DNA from 2 places in the Kitasatospora cystarginea genome. Region 2 is predicted to be linked to the other one. Evidence: riboswitches for the same ligand, from Rfam matches in the RefSeq annotation. Region 2 holds a riboswitch; the other holds the start of a gene.
What was found. A riboswitch is a leader RNA that binds a small molecule or an ion and turns the genes downstream of it on or off. The one in region 2 is predicted to bind S-adenosylmethionine.
Positions count from the first base shown of each region.

Region 1 (9,256 bases), on a different contig from region 2:
ACCTGGTCCTGGAGCTGGTCGGCCTGCTTGCGCAGCTGGTCGGCCCGCTCCTGGGCGCCGTCGTACTTCTCGGCCGCCTGCTCCTGCTCGGTGTTCAGCTGGTCGATCTGAACCTTGACCTCGTCCTTGCTCGGCTGGGCGGGCGCCGCGTGGGCACTCGCGTTGGCCGACAGGGCGACCGCGGTCGCCGCCGCAGCGGTCAGCACGGACACCCGTGCGCGGCTCGGCTGCTTGGGACGGCGGTGGCTGGCCAAGGGACTAGCTCCTTCTTCCTGCTGGCTCCGTCCGTTCGGGCGGAATTCCGGAAAATAGGTTTGACGCCAGACCCTAGTGAAGATGACGGATTCGCGCCACTCCCTCGCCGGTGCCAACCCCCAGCCCCCGCACGGAATTCACCGGACCGTCACATATTGCCGGGAATGTCCGGACTGTCGTGAACGCCGGACCCTACAGGGCCACCGGAAGGGCAGACTTCCTGGTCAGGACCGGGACAGCCGGTTCAGCAGCAACACGGACGACACCGGGCGCGCCCCCGCGTTCCGCACCCCGTCGGCGATCTCCTTGTCGGCGGAGACCACCACCACCGGACGCCCCTTCGGCTCGGCCCGGACCAGACGCCGGATCAGCTCGTCCGCCGTCTCCCCGGTCCGGCTGAACCGCACCCGGACGCCGCGCGGAGGCGCCATCATCACCGGCACGTCGAGGTCCTGCCCGTCGAACACACAGGTGACCTCCGCCTGGGTCCGCTGCGCCAACATCGCCAGCCCGCCGAGCAGCCGGATCCGCTGCTGCTCCAGCGGCAGCGTCGGGTAGCCGGTCTTGGTGACGTTGTAGCCGTCCACCACCAGGTGCACCTGAGGGATCGCCAGCAACTGGTCCAGCAGCGCCGGGTCGTCCTCCGCCAGCCCGCGCCGGGCCACGTCGTTGGGCGAGGCCGAGCCGGGCACCACCGCGTCCACCAGATCGGCCGGACGGATCTGCGAGACCGGCAGCGCCAGCTCGCGCTGCAGACCCTGCGCCGAGTGCAGCACGGTGTCCAGCAGCAGCCGCAACCGCATGTCCTCGACGCTGCGCCCCTCCCTGGCCGAGCGGCGACCGGCCTCAACCGCCGTCTCCAGCTCGGCGATCCGGTGCCGCAGCCGCCGTGCCTCACCCTCCGCCGCACTGCGCTCGGCGGCGGCGGCGGCCCGGGCCGCATCCAGCTCCAGCTGCATCTTGCGTGTCTCGGCCTGCGCCCGCCGGGTGTCGCTCTCCAGGCTGCGCACCCGCTTGCGCAGCGACTCCGCCTCCCTGCGGACGCCCTCCGCGTCGGCCCGCTGGCGGTCCAGATCGGCCCGCCCCTGGGCCCGTACCTCGGCCAGCTCCTCCTGGAGCTTCTCCACGAACCGGGCGGCCTCCGCCGCGGCCCCCTCGGCGCCCGCCCGCTCCACCTGCTCCCCGGCTTCGGCCACCAGCCTCACCCAGCCCGCCGGCCGCAGCAGATACGCGGCGGCGGCGACATCCATCGGGTCGGCGGCGCCGGGCACGCTCCCGGCCTCCAGCGCCTTGACCAGATCGGGCTGGCCCAGCCGAAGCCGGTCCGCTATCCGGAGCCGGAACAGCGGCTCGGACTCCAGGGCGGCGGCCAGTGCCGTGCCCGCGTACTTGGCCCGCCGGGCCGCGGTGAACTTCGCGTACTGGCGCAGCGAGCCGGGCACATCGGCCTGCGACAGTCCGCCCAGTGCGTCGGCGGCGATCCCGACCACCCGGCGACGCACCCCCTCGGGCAACGGCCGGTCCAGCTGCTCGGTCTCGGCGGGCTCGGTCTGCTCGGTCTCGGCGGTCTCGGCGGTCTCGGCGGGCTCGGTCTGCTCGGCCTCGGCGGGCTCGGTCTCGACCGCCGGTACCTCGACCGCCGCCGTCTCGGTCTCGGGACCGGGAGCGGCACCGGCCACCGGGACGGCGCCGGCCTGGTCCACAGCGGGCCCACGCCCCTGCGGCTCGGCCGGCCCCCTCGCTGTGTCCACCACGTCCTCGGCTCCGATCCTGCTCTGCGGGTCCCCTACGGCCCCTTGCCGCTGCCCTCAAACCCACTGCTCTCTGCAATTGTCCCGTGTACCGTGCCCCTCCCGGGACCCCGTCACACACCGGGGGCGGCAGGACCCGGCCCATGGGACAGCGGCCCCGCCCGGGCCGCGCGCAGGGCGATCGATGCCGGGACGGGGCCGTCGGACGTCAGATGTCCTGCTGCTCCTCGGCACCGGGACGGGCCACCAGCTCGACCTGGTCCACGGCGTTGCACCAGCGGCAGCGCACCGACTCAATGGTCTCGGCCAGCACCTCGGTCTCCTCCACCTTGGACTCGCCCGCCAGGTCGAAGTGCAGGTACTCGACGACCTTCGCCGAGCGGGTCACGTCGAAGCGGGTCAGGTTGCCGCAGAGGGTGCAGCGCCAGCGGGTCTCGGCAGTGGGGGCGGCGATGCTCATCGGCGCGGTCCTCATCTCTCGTGAGCTCCCTCGGCTGTCGCCCGGGTCGGCTGCGGTGGCTGGTGCGGTACGGCGGCCCAAGCCTATTGCCTGCCCCCACCCGGCCCGCCACCGGTACGGACCTCCCCGACTTCGCCCGGTGGCTAGTCCACACGCAGTACACCTCGGTGCCGTCCGAGACCACCCGAGGAATGCTCGTCTCCATGGCGACTCCCGTCCTCGACCACCTCGCCACCCAGGACGGCATCCCGCCCCCCAGAGCCCCGGTGGTCACCCTCGCCCTGATCGCGGCCAGCGCGGTGCTGCTGCTGGTCGGCCCCAGCCTCGGCCTCAGTCCGGGCTACGGCACCGGCCCGAACCGGATCTGCGCCGAACAGCGCTACGAGCAGCGCTGGGGCGCGGTGCCCGCCGAACTGGTCGCCAACCGCCCGCTGACCGCCGCCCAGCTGGCCACCCTGCCGCCGGCCGTTCCCGGCTGCCGGCTCTCCCCGACCCCGGGCAAGATCCCCGCCCTCTCGGTGCTCACCTCCTTCTTCATCCACGCCGGATGGCTGCACCTGCTCGGCAACATGCTCTTCCTCTTCGTCTTCGGCCCCGGCGTCGAGGAGCGCTTCGGCCGGTTCCGCTTCCTGCTCGGCTACCTCGCCGTCGGCGCGCTGGCCACCTACGGCTACGCAGCTGCCCAGGCGCACTCGCCGGAGGCGGTGCGCGCGCTGGTCGGCGCCTCGGGCGCGATCTCCGGAGTGCTCGGCGCCTATCTGCGGCTCTACCCGAGAGCCCGGGTCACCGCGCTGGTACCGCTGCTGTTCTTCCTGCCGCTGCGGTTCCCCGCCTGGCTGGTGCTCGGACTGTGGTTCGCGCTGCAGTGGTGGTCGGTGCACACGGGCGGCACCGAGGTCGCCTACCTGGTGCACGTGATCGGCTTCGCCACCGGCTACCTGGCTACCTGGGCAGTGACCCTGGCCCGCCCCGATACGCTGGCCCCCTCCCCACGGACAGGAGCCGACGAGTGATCACCGCGATCGTTCTCATCAAGACCAGCGTCGACCGGATCCCCGAGATCGCCGAGGCCATCGCCGCCCTTGAGGGCGTCAGCGAGGTGTACTCGGTGACCGGCGGCTACAACCTGGTGGCGATGGTGCGGGTGCGGCGGCACGACGATCTGGCCGCGGTGATCCCCGGCAAGCTCAACAAGGTCCCCGGAGTGCTGGACACCCAGACCCAGATCGCCTTCCGCACCTACTCCCAGCACGACCTGGAGGCCGCCTTCGCCCTGGGCCTCGACGAGTAGCCCGGCGCCGCCCGCTACGCCCGCTCGCGCCGGGTGTCCGCCACGCAGCGCCCGCCCTCGCTCCGGTAGGTCCACCGCGCGCCGTCCGTGACCAGCTCGCGGACGGCCGCCAGGAAGCGGTCCAGGTGCTCGTCGGGCGTCCCGGCGCCGAAGCTGACCCGGATCGCGTTCAGGCTGCGCTCGCCGGGCAGCGACGGCTCGGGGGCGCCGCACTCCGAGGGAGCCGCGTCCTCACCGCCGAGCAGCGTACGGACCAGCGGGTGCGCGCAGAACAGACCGTCCCGCACCCCGATCCCGTACTCGGCGGAGAGCGCCGCCGCGAAGTGCGAGCTGTTCCAGCCCCGCACCACGAACGAGAGCACCCCCACCCGCGCGGAGTCCGCACCGAACAGGCTGAGCACCCTGACCTCGGGGATCTCGGCCAGCCCGGCCTTGAGCCGCTCGACCAGCCGCTGCTCCCGGGCCTCCAGTGCGTCGAAGCCGGCCTCGGTCAGCGCCCGGCAGGCCGAGGCGATGGCGTAGGCGCCGATCACGTTGGGCGACCCCGCCTCGTGCCGGGCGGGCCCCCGGTGCCACTCGACGACCACCGACCCGTCCGCCTCCCGGGCCACCGTACGGCTGGCGCCGCCGCCGGCCAGGTACGGCTCGGCCGCGTCCAGCCAGTCGCCGCGCCCGGCGAGCACGCCCGCGCCGAACGGGGCGTACAGCTTGTGGCCGGAGAAGGCGATCCAGTCGACGTCCAGCTCGCGGACGGAGACCCGGTGGTGCGGAGCCAGCTGCGCGGCGTCCAGCACGACCCGGGCACCGTGCCGGTGGGCGACCTCGGTCAACTCGGCGACCGGCCACAGCTCCCCGGTGACGTTCGAGGCACCGGTCACACAGAGCAGCCGCGGGCCTTCGGGGTGCGCGGCGAGCGCTGCGTCCAGCGCGGCGACCGCCTCGGCGCACGAGCGCGGGGCACGCAGGTAGCCGACCGTCAGGCCGTGGCGGCGCCACGGCAGCAGCGAGGCGTGGTGCTCGGTCTCGAAGGCGAAGACCCGGGTGCCCGCCGGAACCACCCCCGCCAGCAGGTTGAGCGAGTCGGTGGTGGACCGGGTGAACACCGCCTGGTCGCCCTCGCGCAGGTCCAGGAAGTCCGCGACGGTACGGCGGCTCTGCTCGAACAGGTCGGTGGACAGCTGCGAGAGGTACCCGGCGCCGCGGTGCACACTGCCGTAGTACGGGGCGTAGGCGGCGACGTCGTCCCAGACCCGCTGGAGCGCCGGGGCACTGGCCGCGTAGTCCAGCGCGGCGTACCCGACCTTCTCACCGCTGACCAGCGGGACCTGGACGTCGTGGCCGAGGACGGCGAGCGGGGCACCGTCATCCGAAAGGGTGCCCGCCGTCGAAGGGGCGGCAGCGGGCGACTGGTGAGCGGACATGGGAATGCACTCCTCTGGGGCCGGGGACCCCGGGAATGCAGATACACCGGGCGTCCGCGCTTGCCGCGCGGACGGATCGCCACGCAGCCCGGTCCTCACCCAGGGCACCCCGCCACGGACGGAGGGTTGCCGGACAGCCAGCTGGGGCTTGACGCTGTCACTCATGACCTGCGCTGGACTCTAGGCCAGCCCCGAAGGACGGTCAAACGACATCCCACACTCCGGACGGCCCTCTCCAGACCCGCAGAAGCCCGGGCGCCGGGCGCGCGAAACCGCGCCGAGCAGCGGCCGGGCCTGCCTGCCGGACCACCGGACCTGACGGGTCGGCGGGCCGCACCCGCCGGATGCGGGTGCGGCCCGCCACCTCCCGTGACGCGCGCCTCCCCTCGGAACCGGCGAGGCTACGCGCGTGCCGTCGCCTCGGCCCACCGCTTGAGGACGTCCTGCGCGGCACCCGAGTCGATGGCGGCCGCCGCCCGCTGCATCCCGGCCCGCAGCTGGTCGGCCAGCGGCGCGTCCGTCAGGTCCAGCGCCACCAGCGCGGCAGCGGTGTTGAGCAGGACGGCGTCCCGTACCGGACCGCGCTCACCGCCCAGCACCCGGCGCGCGACACCGGCGTTGTACTCGGCGTCGGCACCGCGCAGCGCCTCGATGCCGACCGGCTCGATGCCGACCTCGCGCGGGTCGAAGGAGGTCTCGACGATCTGACCGTCCTTCACGATCCACACGTACGAGGTGGTCGAGATGGTCAGCTCGTCCAGGCCGTCGTCACCCCGGAAGACCAGCGCGCGGGCGCCCCGCCGGGCCAGCACTCCCGCGATCAGCCCGGCCAGGCGGGTGTCGAAGCAGCCGATCGCGTGCGCGGTGACCCGGGCCGGGTTGGTGAGCGGCCCGAGGATGTTGAAGGCGGTCGGCACCCCGAGGTCGCGCCGGGCCGGGGCCGCGTGCCGCATCGCCGGGTGGAACTTGGCGGCGAAGCAGAACGTCAGGCCGACCTCCTCGGCCACCTCGGCCACCCGGCGGGTGCTGAGGTCGAGACTGACGCCGAGCCGCTCCAGGACGTCGGAGGAACCGCTGGCGGAGGAGGCCGCCCGGTTGCCGTGCTTGATCACCTTCGCACCGGCGGCCGCCGCCACGATCGCGGACATGGTGGAGATGTTGACGGTCTTGGCCCGGTCGCCGCCGGTACCGACGATGTCCACCGCGGGCCCGGGGATGTGCAGCGGCTCGGCGTGCGCGTACATCGACTCGACCAGACCGGTGATCTCGTCCACCGTCTCGCCCTTGGCCCGCAGCGCGACCATGAACCCGGCCACCTGCACCGGGGTCGCCTCACCGCTCATGATCCGGTCCATCGCCCAGGCCGCGTCCGCCTGGGCGAGGTCGATGCCCGACAGCAGGGTGCTCAGGAGATCCGGCCAGGTGCGGATCACCTGCGCGGGGTCGATACCGCCGTTCGCAGGGTTCACGTTCACCATGGCTGACTCCAGCTCTCGTGTTCACCGAAAGGAATGGAGCCAGCCTATCGACCGGGCGGGCACCCGTGCCGTTGTCTTCTCTTCTACTGAGACGCCCCGCTGAGACGCCCCGCCCCGGAGATCAGTGGCGGGTGGGCGTCCGCGCCTCGAGCCGGGCCCGGAGCAGTGCGGCGACCGCCTTGGCGAGTGCCACCGGGTCGACGGGCTGCGAGATCGCGGCGTCCGCCCGGCTCCAGGCCGCCAGCCAGGAGTCCTGCGGCCGGCCGATCAGCGCCAGCACGGGCGGGCAGCCGTAGATCTCGTCCTTGATCTGCCGGGCCACTCCGAGCCCGCCGGCCGGGACGGCCTCGCCGTCCAGGATGCAGAGGTCGATCCCGCCGCGCTCCAGCGCCCGCAGCACCGCGGGCACCGTCGCGCACTCCAGATAGCGCAGTTCCGGCAGATCAGCGGCGGGCCGCCGGCCGAGCGCGAGAGTCACCTGCTCCCGGGTGTTGCGGTCGTCGCTGTAGACCAGAACGGTGAGCGTCTCGTCGGTCGTGTGCGCCATGGGGCCTGCTCCCGGGGGCTCGTCCTCTATAACGTCTGCTCCGACGAGTCCAGTGTGATCCGGACCACGTCTACTTCCGGATGCTACTCCCGCCCACCCCCCGAGGTGAGCCCCTGGCGCGATCTCGCTCAAGGCACCACGCGCGGGCCTCACCCACCCGGAGGACGGGCCGTCACCCGTTGTCGTCACACCACCCGGACGGCGGAGGCCCTAGCCCATGCGGACCGGCTCGCGCGGTAGCGACACGCGGAGCACAGGAGTGCCGTCATCGGCCGGGCGGCCCCCGAACCGGCTCCGACCAGCCCGAAGAACCATCAGAAAACGGACATCGCTACACCCGGCCCACTGCCGGACACCCCGCTGGAGCCCAACTGCGCATACCGCACGCACCGGACACTCCGAAGGGAGACCCCCGGCGTGAAGACGGAATAAGGGACCGACATAATGTCCGTCGTGGCGACAGCAACAGCAACAGAAACCGGACACGCGCACGGAGCGGTCAACAGGCCGAACCTCGTCAGCGTCGGAACCATCGTCTGGCTGAGCTCGGAGCTGATGTTCTTCGCGGCCCTGTTCGCGATGTACTTCACCCTCCGTTCGGTCAAGGGCGCAGAGTTCTGGACCGAGAAGGCGCACGCCCTCAACGTGCCCTTCTCCTCGGTGAACACCACGATCCTGGTGCTCTCCTCCCTCACCTGCCAGCTCGGCGTCTTCGCGGCCGAGCGCGGTGACGTGAAGAAGCTCCGCACGTGGTTCACCATCACCTTCGTGATGGGCGCGATCTTCATCGGCGGCCAGATCTTCGAGTACACCGAACTGGTCAAGAAGGACGGCCTCTCGCTGTCCTCCGACCCGTACGGCACGGTGTTCTACCTGACCACCGGCTTCCACGGCCTGCATGTGACGGGTGGTCTGATCGCCTTCCTGCTGGTCCTGGGACGGACCTACGCAGCCAAGCGGTTCACGCACGAGCAGGCCACCGCCGCGATCGTGGTGTCGTACTACTGGCACTTCGTCGACGTCGTGTGGATCGGCCTGTTCGCGACCATCTACCTGATCAAGTAACCAGCTGATCAGGTCGCTGGCCGCCGGTCGGAGACAGCGCTCGCCCGTCAGCGGGCCGTGCCGCTCCGACCTGAACGCGCGTCCCGAAGCCGGCCCAGAGCAGACCGCGCCGCCGGGCACGCCCACCAGCCGACGACCAGATCCTGACACCGGGGTTATTCCGTGAAAAAGCTCTCCGCACGACGGCGCCACCCATTGGCGGCGCTGGTCGTCCTACTTCTCGCCCTGGCGGCCACCGGGGGGCTGTACGCCGCGTTCGCCCCCGCCGAGAAGGCGCAGGCCGACACCTCGGCGCAGTCGCTCGCGATCGATGAGGGCAAGAAGCTCTTCGCCGTGGGCTGCTCCTCCTGCCACGGCCTGAACGGCCAGGGCTCCTCCGACGGCCCGAGCCTGGTCGGCGTCGGATCCGCCGCGGTCGACTTCCAGGTCGGCACCGGCCGCATGCCCGCGCAGCAGCCGGGTGCCCAGGTCCCGCGCAAGAAGGTCGTCTACAGCCAGGCCGAGATCGACCAGCTGGCCGCCTTCGTGGCCTCGCTCGGCCCCGGCCCGGTCGCCCCGACCAAGGACCAGTACTCGTCCACGGACCCGAAGGACGTGGCCAAGGGTGGCGAGCTGTTCCGCACCAACTGCGCCCAGTGCCACAACTTCGCCGGCCAGGGTGGCGCCCTGACCAACGGTAAGTTCGCCCCCTCGCTGGAGGGCGTCGACGCGAAGCACATCTACGAGGCCATGCAGACCGGCCCGCAGAACATGCCGTCGTTCCCCGACACCACCATGCCGGAGGAGCAGAAGAAGCAGATCGTGGCCTTCGTCCGCCACACCACCAATGAGGAGCCCAACCCCGGTGGTCTCGCCCTGGGCAGCCTCGGTCCGGTGACCGAGGGTCTGTTCGGCTGGATCTTCGGTCTCGGTGCCCTCATCGCGGTCGCGATCTGGGTCGCCGCCCACACCACCAAGGCCAAGAAGTCATGAGCCACGACATTCCTGA
Region 1 covers NZ_BAAATR010000001.1:120,520-129,775, forward strand. Annotated here, with positions in the region: gene ABD369_RS00535 (C40 family peptidase) at 1-254, opposite strand, end outside; gene ABD369_RS00540 (NYN domain-containing protein) at 480-1,781, opposite strand; gene ABD369_RS00545 (hypothetical protein) at 2,215-2,466, opposite strand; gene ABD369_RS00550 (rhomboid family intramembrane serine protease) at 2,670-3,479, shown strand; gene ABD369_RS00555 (Lrp/AsnC family transcriptional regulator) at 3,476-3,757, shown strand; gene ABD369_RS00560 (aminotransferase class V-fold PLP-dependent enzyme) at 3,772-5,178, opposite strand; SAM riboswitch class IV at 5,230-5,347, opposite strand; gene trpD (anthranilate phosphoribosyltransferase) at 5,580-6,656, opposite strand; gene ABD369_RS00570 (response regulator) at 6,778-7,203, opposite strand; gene ctaE (aa3-type cytochrome oxidase subunit III) at 7,648-8,268, shown strand; gene qcrC (cytochrome bc1 complex diheme cytochrome c subunit) at 8,431-9,240, shown strand; gene qcrA (cytochrome bc1 complex Rieske iron-sulfur subunit) at 9,237-9,256, shown strand, end outside.
Region 1: linked by a shared signal. The riboswitch ahead of ABD369_RS00560 (aminotransferase class V-fold PLP-dependent enzyme) and the one ahead of thrC (threonine synthase) in region 2 are both predicted to bind S-adenosylmethionine.

Region 2 (9,256 bases):
AACGCGCCATCCGGGAGGAGCTCGGCCTCTCGGCCACCCGGTACTACCAGCTGCTCAACGGCCTGCTGGACCGGGAGGAGGCGCTCGCGCACGACCCCGTGCTGATCAACCGGCTCCGCCGGATCCGGGAGGCCAAGCGGGCGGAACGCTAGGACGCCGGGGGCCCTGTCCGCGCGGCCTCCAAGGCCTGTCCGGCGGGTCTTTCCGGATCGGCGCGCGGCGCGCCACGCCCGGCTCCGCGCGTCTTCGAAGGCTCAGTCATCCCTGTGCTGGGTAGGGTCGGTGCATGGGTAGGACCGAACAGTTCGCACCGAGTACCCCGGTCGGCCGGGCGGGCCTGGCGGCCCTGCTGGCGGCCCCGTCCGAGGCGGTGATCGCGCTCGACTTCGACGGGACGCTGGCCCCGATCGTTCCCGACCCCGAGCAGGCGCGCGCCCATCCCGACGCGGTGGCCGCGCTCTCCCGGCTGGCTCCACTGGTCGGTGCGGTGGTGGTGGTGACGGGCCGGCCGGCGGAGGTGGCCGCGCGGTACGGCGGCTTCCCGGCCGCCCCCGGCCTCGGGCACCTCACCGTGCTGGGCCACTACGGCGCCGAACGCTGGGAGGCGGAGACGGCCGAGCTGACCGCCGCCGAGCCGCCGCCCGGGGTGGCCGCCGCCCGCGCCGAACTGCCCGGCGTGCTGGAGCGGTCGGGCGCCCACCCCGGCACCTGGGTGGAGGACAAGGGGCGGGCGCTGGGCGTGCACACCCGTCGAACCGGCGCGCCCGAAGCCGCGCTCGAACTGCTCCGCGAGCCGCTGGCCCACCTCGCCGCCGACCACGGCCTGATCGTCGAACCCGGCCGCTACGTACTGGAGTTGCGTCCGCCCGGGGTGGACAAGGGTGCGGCGCTGACCGCCTTCCTGGCCGAGCGCCCGAGGGCCGGCGCGGTGCTGTACGCCGGGGACGACCTGGGCGATCTGCCGGCGTACGCGGCCGTCGAGAAGCGCCGGGCGGACGGGCTGCCCGGCCTGCTGGTGTGCAGCAGCGGGACGGTGGCGGGCGAGGCCCAGGTGCGCGAACTCGCGGAGCAGGCTGACCTTTCGGTGCCCGGACCCGCCGGACTGGCCGAGCTGCTCACCGAGTTGGCGGACCGGATCGAATCGGCGGGCTGAACCGACAGGCCTCGGGGCGGAGCGGGGCGCGGGCGAGCCGCGCCCCCCCTCCCTGCCCTGTTGGCGGCGGAACCGTCAGTCCAGCGCGCGGAGTTGGTCCAGGAACCACTGCTGGGGCGAGAGTACGGTGGCCGCGTCGGCCAGCCGCTTGGTGCGGTCGGCGCGTTCGCCGGCGGGCATGTTCAGGCCCCGGTACAGGGCGTCGGCGGTGGCGACGATGTCGTACGGGTTCACCACCAGGGCGTCGTCGGCGAGTTCGGCGTGGGCGCCGGCCTCGCGGGAGAGCACCAGGGCGCACCCCGCGTCGGAGACCACCGGCACCTCCTTGGCGACCAGGTTCATTCCGTCCCTGATCGGGTTGACCAAGGCCACGTCGGCGAGCCGGTAGGCGGCCAGCGAGCGCGGGAAGTCGTCGTTGACGTGCAGGATCAGCGGGCGCCAACGCTCCGTACCGAACTCGTCGTTGATCTCCTGGGCGATCCGCTCGACGGCGGCCGTGTACTCCCGGTACTCGGGCAGGTCGTGGCGGGAGGGGTAGGCGAAGGCGATGTGCACCACCCGGTCGTGCCACTCGGGCCGAGTGCGCAGCAGGTGCCGGTAGGCGAGCAGGCCGCGGACGATGTTCTTGCTCAGCTCGGTGCGGTCCACCCGGACGACCGTCCGGCGCGGTGTCCCGTCCGCCGAGCTGCCGACCGACTCGCGCAGCGCGGCCAACCTGGCGTCCACGTCCGGCCGGTGGGACCGGGAGCGGAGGAAGTCGGCGTCGGCGCCGAGGCTGTGCACACCGAGCCGGGTGGTGCGGCCGGAGAGGGTGACGGTGAGGGCGTCCCGGTCCACCGTCGCGCCGAGCACCGCCTCGCAGCAGTCGGCGAAGGCGAACGCCCAGCGGAGCGTCAGGAACGCCGCCCGGTCGGCCCCGAGGATGCCGGCGAGCACCGCCTCGGCGACATCGTCCGGCAGCATCCGGTAGTACTCGGGCGGGGCCCACGGCGTGTGCGAGAAGTGGCCGATGCGCAGGTCGGGCCGCATCTCGCGGAGCAGGGCCGGGGTGAGCGAGAGGTGGTAGTCCTGGACGAGCACCGCCGCGCCCGGGGCCGCCTCGGCGGCCAGGGCCTCGGCGAAGGCGGCGTTGTACGCGCCGTAGGACTCCCACGCGCGGTGGAACCGCTCGTCGAAGAGCGGCGAGAAGGGGGTGTCGTACAGCAGGTGGTGGACGAACCACAGGCTGGAGTTGGCGATCCCGTTGTAGGCGCGGTTGAAGGTGTCCGGGTCGATGTCGAGCATCCGCACGGCCTGGCCGCCGACGTCGAAGCCGCCCAGATCCAGCCTGCCCTCGGGGGAGCGGCGGACCGCCGCGCGGTCGGCGTCGCCGAGCGCGGCGCAGACCCAGACGGAGGACGGGTCGTCGATCGCGGAGAGACCGGAGACCAGGCCGCCGCCGCCTCTGCGCGGGGTCAGTGAGCCGTCGACCTCGATGCTGAAGGACACCGGGCCGCGGTTCGAGGCCACCAGGATCGGTGCCCTGCCGGTCGGATTCGAACGTTCGGTCGCGAAGTCGGCCATCAGTCCTCTTCTCAGGGCCGCGGATTCATCCGAAGGGATGGGCTCCCGGTGCGCGGTGGATGGGAGCGCTGCGGACCCGTACAGTCAGTGACCTGCCCACGGGCAGCGGTCAGGGCTTGGCCGCCGTGAGGTTCCACGGGGCCAAGTGGGACGCCCTCTCGTCGCGAGAGGGGGAGTCACGTCTTCAACCTTGCCGGACGGCAATGGTTGCAAACCACGCGCACCCCGGGCGACACACCGCGGCGGCGACCCCGCGCGGATCCTCACCCGGCGGCGGGGCGCGCCGTGTACTCGGGAACCGTCCGCATCGGGGGTCGCTCCAACGCCGCGACCGGGTGGGTGTGGGAGGCGAAGCCGCGGGCGAGCGGGTCGCGGGTGAACTGGGTGAGATGCGGGTGGACCAGGTCGTCCGCGGCCTTGAGGCGGTGGGTGCGCTCCAGTCGTTCCAGGGCGGTGCGGTAGATGGTGGCCGCCATCCGGCCGAGGGCCTGTCCGTCCTGGTGTCGGTGGTGCCGGACGCCGACGTCCACCTGGGCCAGGGCGTCCAGGCCGACCTCGTCCAGGGCGTCCACCAGCAGGCCCAGTTCGACCCCGTACCCGGTCGGGAAGTGCAGCCGCTCCAGCAGCGAACGCCGTGCCGCGTACTCCCCGCCCAGCGGCTGGACGAACCCGGCCAGCAGCGGCCAGTGCAGGTTGAGCAGCGGCCGTGCGACCAGCTCGGTCACCCGTCCGCCGCCGGCCGGCACCACCGCACCCGCGGTCTCCAGCGGCCGGTCGTACATCGCCTTGACCAGCTGGATCCCGGGGTCGGTGAGCAGCGGCCCGATGATCCCGGAGACGAAGACCGGGTCGAATTCGCGCAGGTCGGCGTCGATGAAACAGACGATCTCGCCGGAGGTGGCCAGCAGCGAGCGCCAGAGCACCTCGCCCTTGCCCGGGACGGCGGGTATCCGGGGCAGCAGGTCGTCGCGGTGCACCACCCGGGCACCGGCGGCGGCGGCGAGTTCGGCCGTCCGGTCCACCGAGCCGGAGTCGACCACCACCAGCTCGTCGACCAGCGCAAGCCGCTCCATCAGTTCGCGCCGGATCGTCCGGACGATCTCGCCGACCGTCGGCTCCTCGTCCAGCGCGGGCAGCACCACGCTGACCGTACCCGCCCGGCCCGCCGCCCGCTTGGCCGCCAGCAGGGCCTCGACGGGACGGTCGGCGGCCGTCCAGGAGCGCTCGCGCAGCCAGCGCCCCACCTCCGGCAGCAGGGCCTCGGGGGCGGTCACCGCCTGCTCGGCTCCGGGCGCTTCGATCCGGTGCCGGCGCTCCTCAACCCGGTGCTCGTTCGCCGCCTGTCGTCCGTCGCGGGCGGCACAGCCGCCGATCGGCACTGCGGCATCGGCGCGCCCCTCGACTCGGCGGGTCGGCTGGTCGGGCACGGTGTCGCTCCTTGCGCTCGGGCGGAAACTGTCGGGTTCATCTCGTGTGTCGGACGCTCCCCTTCGAGCTTGACACCTTCGGCTACAGTCTTCGTAACTCGGCCCGGGGCTTCGCACCGCGGGGCCGGCCGAGCAGCGTGACCAGCGCGATCACAACTTCACAGAGCTCATCCAGAGGGACTGAGGGAACGGCCCGTCGACGTCCCGGCAACCTTCTCGCCCGGCTGTCGCACAGGCCCCGGCGGGACAGGTGCCAATTCCGGCCCGTGGCGCGACCGCACCACGGGGAAGATGAGGAGAGAGGCCTCGCCATCATGGCTACCGCTACCCGTGTACCCGTCGCCACCGTCGACCTCGGCCCCGCCGCCGCACTGTCCTGCCGCGAGTGCGGCACCCGCTTCCCGCTCGGTCCGAGCTTCGCCTGCCTGGAGTGCTTCGGCCCGCTGGAGATCGCCTACGACTTCGGGTCGTACCGTGCCGAGGAGTTGCGCCGGCGGATCGAGGCCGGCCCGGCCAGCATCTGGCGCTACGCCCCGCTGCTGCCCGTCCCGGCCGACGTGGCCGGCAAGCCCAACCTGAACCCCGGCTGGACCCCGCTGGTCAAGGCCGACAACCTGGGCCGCGAACTCGGCTTCAGCGCGCAGCTGCACATCAAGGACGACTCCGGGAACCCGACCCACTCCTTCAAGGACCGGGTGGTCGCCTGTGCCATCGAGGCGGCGCGAGCCTTCAACTTCACCACCCTGTCGTGCTCTTCGACCGGCAACCTGGCCGGCGCGGTGGGTGCGGCGGCGGCCAGGGCCGGGTTCAGGTCCTGCGTGTTCATCCCGCACGACCTGGAGCGGGGCAAGGTCGTGATGGCCGGTGTCTACGGCGGCGAACTGGTCGGCATCGAGGGCAACTACGACGATGTGAACCGGTTCTGTTCCGAGCTGATCGGCGACCCGGCCGGTGCGGGCTGGGGCTTCGTCAACGTCAACCTCCGTCCGTACTACGGCGAGGGCTCCAAGACCCTGGCGTACGAGATCTGCGAGCAGCTCGGCTGGCGGCTGCCGGAGCAGATCGTCGTCCCGGTCGCCTCTGGCTCCCAGCTCACCAAGATCGACAAGGGCCTGCAGGAGCTGATCGGGCTCGGTCTGGTCGAGGACCGGCCGTACCGGATCTTCGGCGCCCAGGCCGAGGGCTGCTCCCCGGTCTCCGCGGCCTTCAAGTCGGGCCGCGACGTGATCCGCCCGGTCAAGCCGGACACCATCGCCAAGTCGCTGGCGATCGGCAACCCGGCCGACGGCCCGTACGTGCTGGACATCGCCCGCCGCACCGGCGGCGCGGTCGAGGACGTCACCGACGCCGAGGTGGTGGCCGCGATCAGGCTGCTGGCCCGGACCGAGGGCATCTTCGCCGAGACGGCGGGCGGGGTGACCGTCGGCGTGCTGAGGAAGCTGGTCGAGACCGGTCGGCTGGACCCGTCGAAGGAGACCGTCGCGATCAACACCGGCGACGGTCTGAAGACCCTGGACGCGGTGGCCGACGCGGGACTGACCGCCACCATCCGCCCGACGCTTAACTCCTTCCGCGCTGCGGGCCTGGCGTCCGTCTGACGCCCGCCCGCTCCCTCCCGGCCCCAAGACACCACCGCACCTAGGAGCTTCGCACCATGAGCGCTTCCGTCCGCATCCCCACCATCCTGCGCACCTACACCGGCGGTGCCGCCGAGGTGAGCGCCCAGGGCGCGACCCTGGCCGCCGTCATCGCCGACCTGGACGCCAACCACCCCGGCATCGCCGCCCGCATCCTGGACGACGCGGGCAAGCTGCGCCGCTTCGTCAACGTCTACGTCAACGACGACGACGTGCGCTTCGCGGAGGGCCTGGAGACCGAGATCAAGGACGGCGCCAGCGTCTCGGTCATCCCCGCGGTGGCCGGCGGCTGCTGACCGGCCGGCACCCGCTCCGGATGCCGCGGGACTAGCACACCGGGAGCCGTCGACGGGCATGGAATGGCTATTTCCGTGCCGGTCGGCGGCTCTCGGCGTGCCGGTGGAAAAGGGTGGCCCGAAGGGGCGGTAAAGTGCGCAGATACCGGCATGCATCCCGCCGGCCAACCCCGGGAACGCGGCCCGCGGCGGGCCCGCCCCCGACGCCCTGACGGCCGATCGCATACACAGGGCTCTTCCGGCCGCTAAGACGGACCTTGGACAGTCTGCCGCAGAAGATGTCAGGACGACGTCAGAAATTCACCGGCGATTTGCGAGCGTTCGTCCATTATGCCCGGCGGGAATAGGCACGGTCTGCCGCTTTCATCCCGCGGTATCCGAAAACTTCCGGATGGAATTCCCGGAAGTTGGGCCTGTTGCAGAGGGCACCTGTCCGGATACATTCAGCGGCGGTCGCACGCAATCACCCGTCGGCCCGGCAACTCCCGGGAGGCGGCGGAGGTTTGCGGCGTGCACGGCTGCGCCCAGGGGGGTTTCCTCGGGCCGGCCTACCAGCCTGGGCCCGCACCCTGCGGGTCCGTGAAGGGCCAGCACAGCACAAGGGGAGTTCGGAATGGCTCAGGGCACCGTCAAGTGGTTCAACGCGGAGAAGGGCTACGGCTTCATCGCGGTCGACGGTGGTGCGGACGTGTTCGTCCACTACAGCGCGATCCAGATGGACGGCTACCGCACCCTCGAAGAGGGCCAGCGGGTCGAGTTCGAGATCTCCCAGGGGCAGAAGGGCCCGCAGGCGGACATGGTCCGCGCCGCTGCGGTCTGACCTTCCGGCCTGCGGAGCCCTCGGCTCGGTCACGAGCTGGCGCTCACAACGTTGTTCGAGCAGTGGACCCGTACGACCCCCGTCGTGCGGGTCCACTGCTGTCTTCGCCGGTGTCCGGATCCGGACACCGGCGGCCGCTCGTGATCGCCGACTCCCGGTCGACACTGTCGCATTGGGCTTGCACTCGGTATCCCAGAGTGCTAATCATTGGCGTTAGCACTCTCCGCTCGAGAGTGACAACGGACCGGGTCGGTGAGGTTCCGGGGAGCGGCAGGGGAAAGGACCCCCGCTCCTGGGTGCCGTCCGTCGCGGGCACCTCTTGGTCCGAGCAGTCGACCGTGTCCTGGAGGACCACTTCCGATGGCCAAGATCATCGCGTTTGACGAGGAAGCTCGCCGCGGCCTTGAGCGTGGCATGAACCAGCTTGCCGACGCAGTCAAGGTGACGCTGGGCCCCAAGGGCCGCAACGTCGTCCTTGAGAAGAAGTGGGGCGCCCCCACGATCACCAACGACGGTGTCTCCATCGCCAAGGAGATCGAGCTCGAGGACCCGTACGAGAAGATCGGCGCGGAGCTCGTCAAGGAGGTCGCCAAGAAGACCGACGACGTCGCGGGTGACGGCACCACCACCGCCACCGTGCTGGCCCAGGCCCTGGTTCGCGAGGGTCTGCGCAACGTCGCCGCCGGCGCCAACCCGATGGCCCTGAAGCGCGGTATCGAGAAGGCCGTCGCCGCCGTCTCGGACCAGCTGCTGGCCCAGGCCAAGGACGTGGAGACCAAGGAGCAGATCGCCTCCACCGCCTCCATCTCCGCCGCCGACACCCAGATCGGCGAGCTGATCGCCGAGGCCATGGACAAGGTCGGCAAGGAAGGCGTCATCACCGTCGAGGAGAGCAACACCTTCGGCCTGGAGCTGGAGCTCACCGAGGGCATGCGCTTCGACAAGGGCTACATCTCCGCCTACTTCGCCACCGACCTGGAGCGGATGGAGGCGTCCTTCGAGGACCCGTACATCCTGATCGCCAACTCCAAGATCGGCTCGGTCAAGGACCTGCTCCCGCTGCTGGAGAAGGTCATGCAGTCCGGCAAGCCGCTGGTCATCATCGCCGAGGACGTCGAGGGCGAGGCCCTGTCGACCCTGGTCGTGAACAAGATCCGTGGCACCTTCAAGTCCGTCGCCGTCAAGGCCCCGGGCTTCGGTGACCGCCGCAAGGCCATGCTCGGCGACATCGCCATCCTCACCGGTGGCACCGTCATCTCCGAGGAGGTCGGCCTCAAGCTCGAGAACGCGGGCCTGGACCTCCTGGGCACCGCCCGCAAGGTCGTCATCACCAAGGACGAGACCACCATCGTCGACGGTGGCGGCGACAGCGAGCAGGTCGCGGGCCGCGTGAACCAGATCCGCGCCGAGATCGAGAACAGCGACTCGGACTACGACCGCGAGAAGCTGCAGGAGCGCCTGGCCAAGCTGGCCGGCGGCGTGGCCGTCATCAAGGCCGGTGCCGCGACCGAGGTCGAGCTCAAGGAGCGCAAGCACCGCATCGAGGACGCCGTCCGCAACGCCAAGGCCGCCGTCGAGGAGGGCATCGTCGCCGGTGGTGGCGTCGCCCTGCTGCAGGCCGGTGTCGCGTTCGAGAAGCTCGAGCTGGACGGCGACGAGGCCACCGGTGCCAACATCGTCCGCGTCGCGCTGGAGGCCCCGATCAAGCAGATCGCGACCAACGCCGGCCTCGAGGGCGGCGTCGTGGTGGAGAAGGTGCGCAACCTCCCCGCCGGCCACGGTCTGAACGCGGCCACCAACGAGTACGTCGACCTGGTCGCCGAGGGCATCATCGACCCGGCCAAGGTCACCCGCTCCGCGCTGCAGAACGCCGCGTCCATCGCGGCGCTGTTCCTGACCACCGAGGCCGTCATCGCCGACAAGCCGGAGAAGGCCGCTGCCCCGGCCGGCGGCGGCATGCCGGGCGGTGACATGGACTTCTGATCCTCCCCGAGGATCGGCGAGTTCTGATCGTCCACGAGGGCGGTCTCCCCACAGCGGGGAGGCCGCCCTCGCGGCGTTCCCGGAAGCGGTCACCCGTTCGTGGGACGCTGGGCGCATGGACGGTTTCGGCGGCTCCGAGGACCCGTACGGTGAGTGCGATCAGCGTCACGAGGAAGGGGGGAGGTCAGCGGTGACCGCGATGGCTGTCGAGCCGGGTCTGCACTGGAACTATCTGCTGAACACCTGGCGGGAGCTGGACGTCCCGGAGGGCTGGCGCGCCGAGATCGACGAGGGGAAGATCCACTTGGTGCCTCCGCCCGGTGTGGACCACAACATGATCGCCGAGGAGGTCCACCGGGCCCTGATCGAGTGCCTGC
Region 2 covers NZ_BAAATR010000017.1:69,690-78,945, forward strand. Annotated here, with positions in the region: gene ABD369_RS19835 (DUF3263 domain-containing protein) at 1-152, shown strand, start outside; gene otsB (trehalose-phosphatase) at 287-1,153, shown strand; gene ABD369_RS19845 (alpha,alpha-trehalose-phosphate synthase (UDP-forming)) at 1,229-2,716, opposite strand; gene ABD369_RS19850 (glucosyl-3-phosphoglycerate synthase) at 2,980-3,972, opposite strand; SAM riboswitch class I at 4,308-4,441, shown strand; gene thrC (threonine synthase) at 4,458-5,741, shown strand; gene ABD369_RS19860 (ubiquitin-like small modifier protein 1) at 5,798-6,076, shown strand; gene ABD369_RS19865 (cold-shock protein) at 6,690-6,896, shown strand; gene groL (chaperonin GroEL) at 7,257-8,879, shown strand; gene ABD369_RS19875 (hypothetical protein) at 9,070-9,256, shown strand, end outside.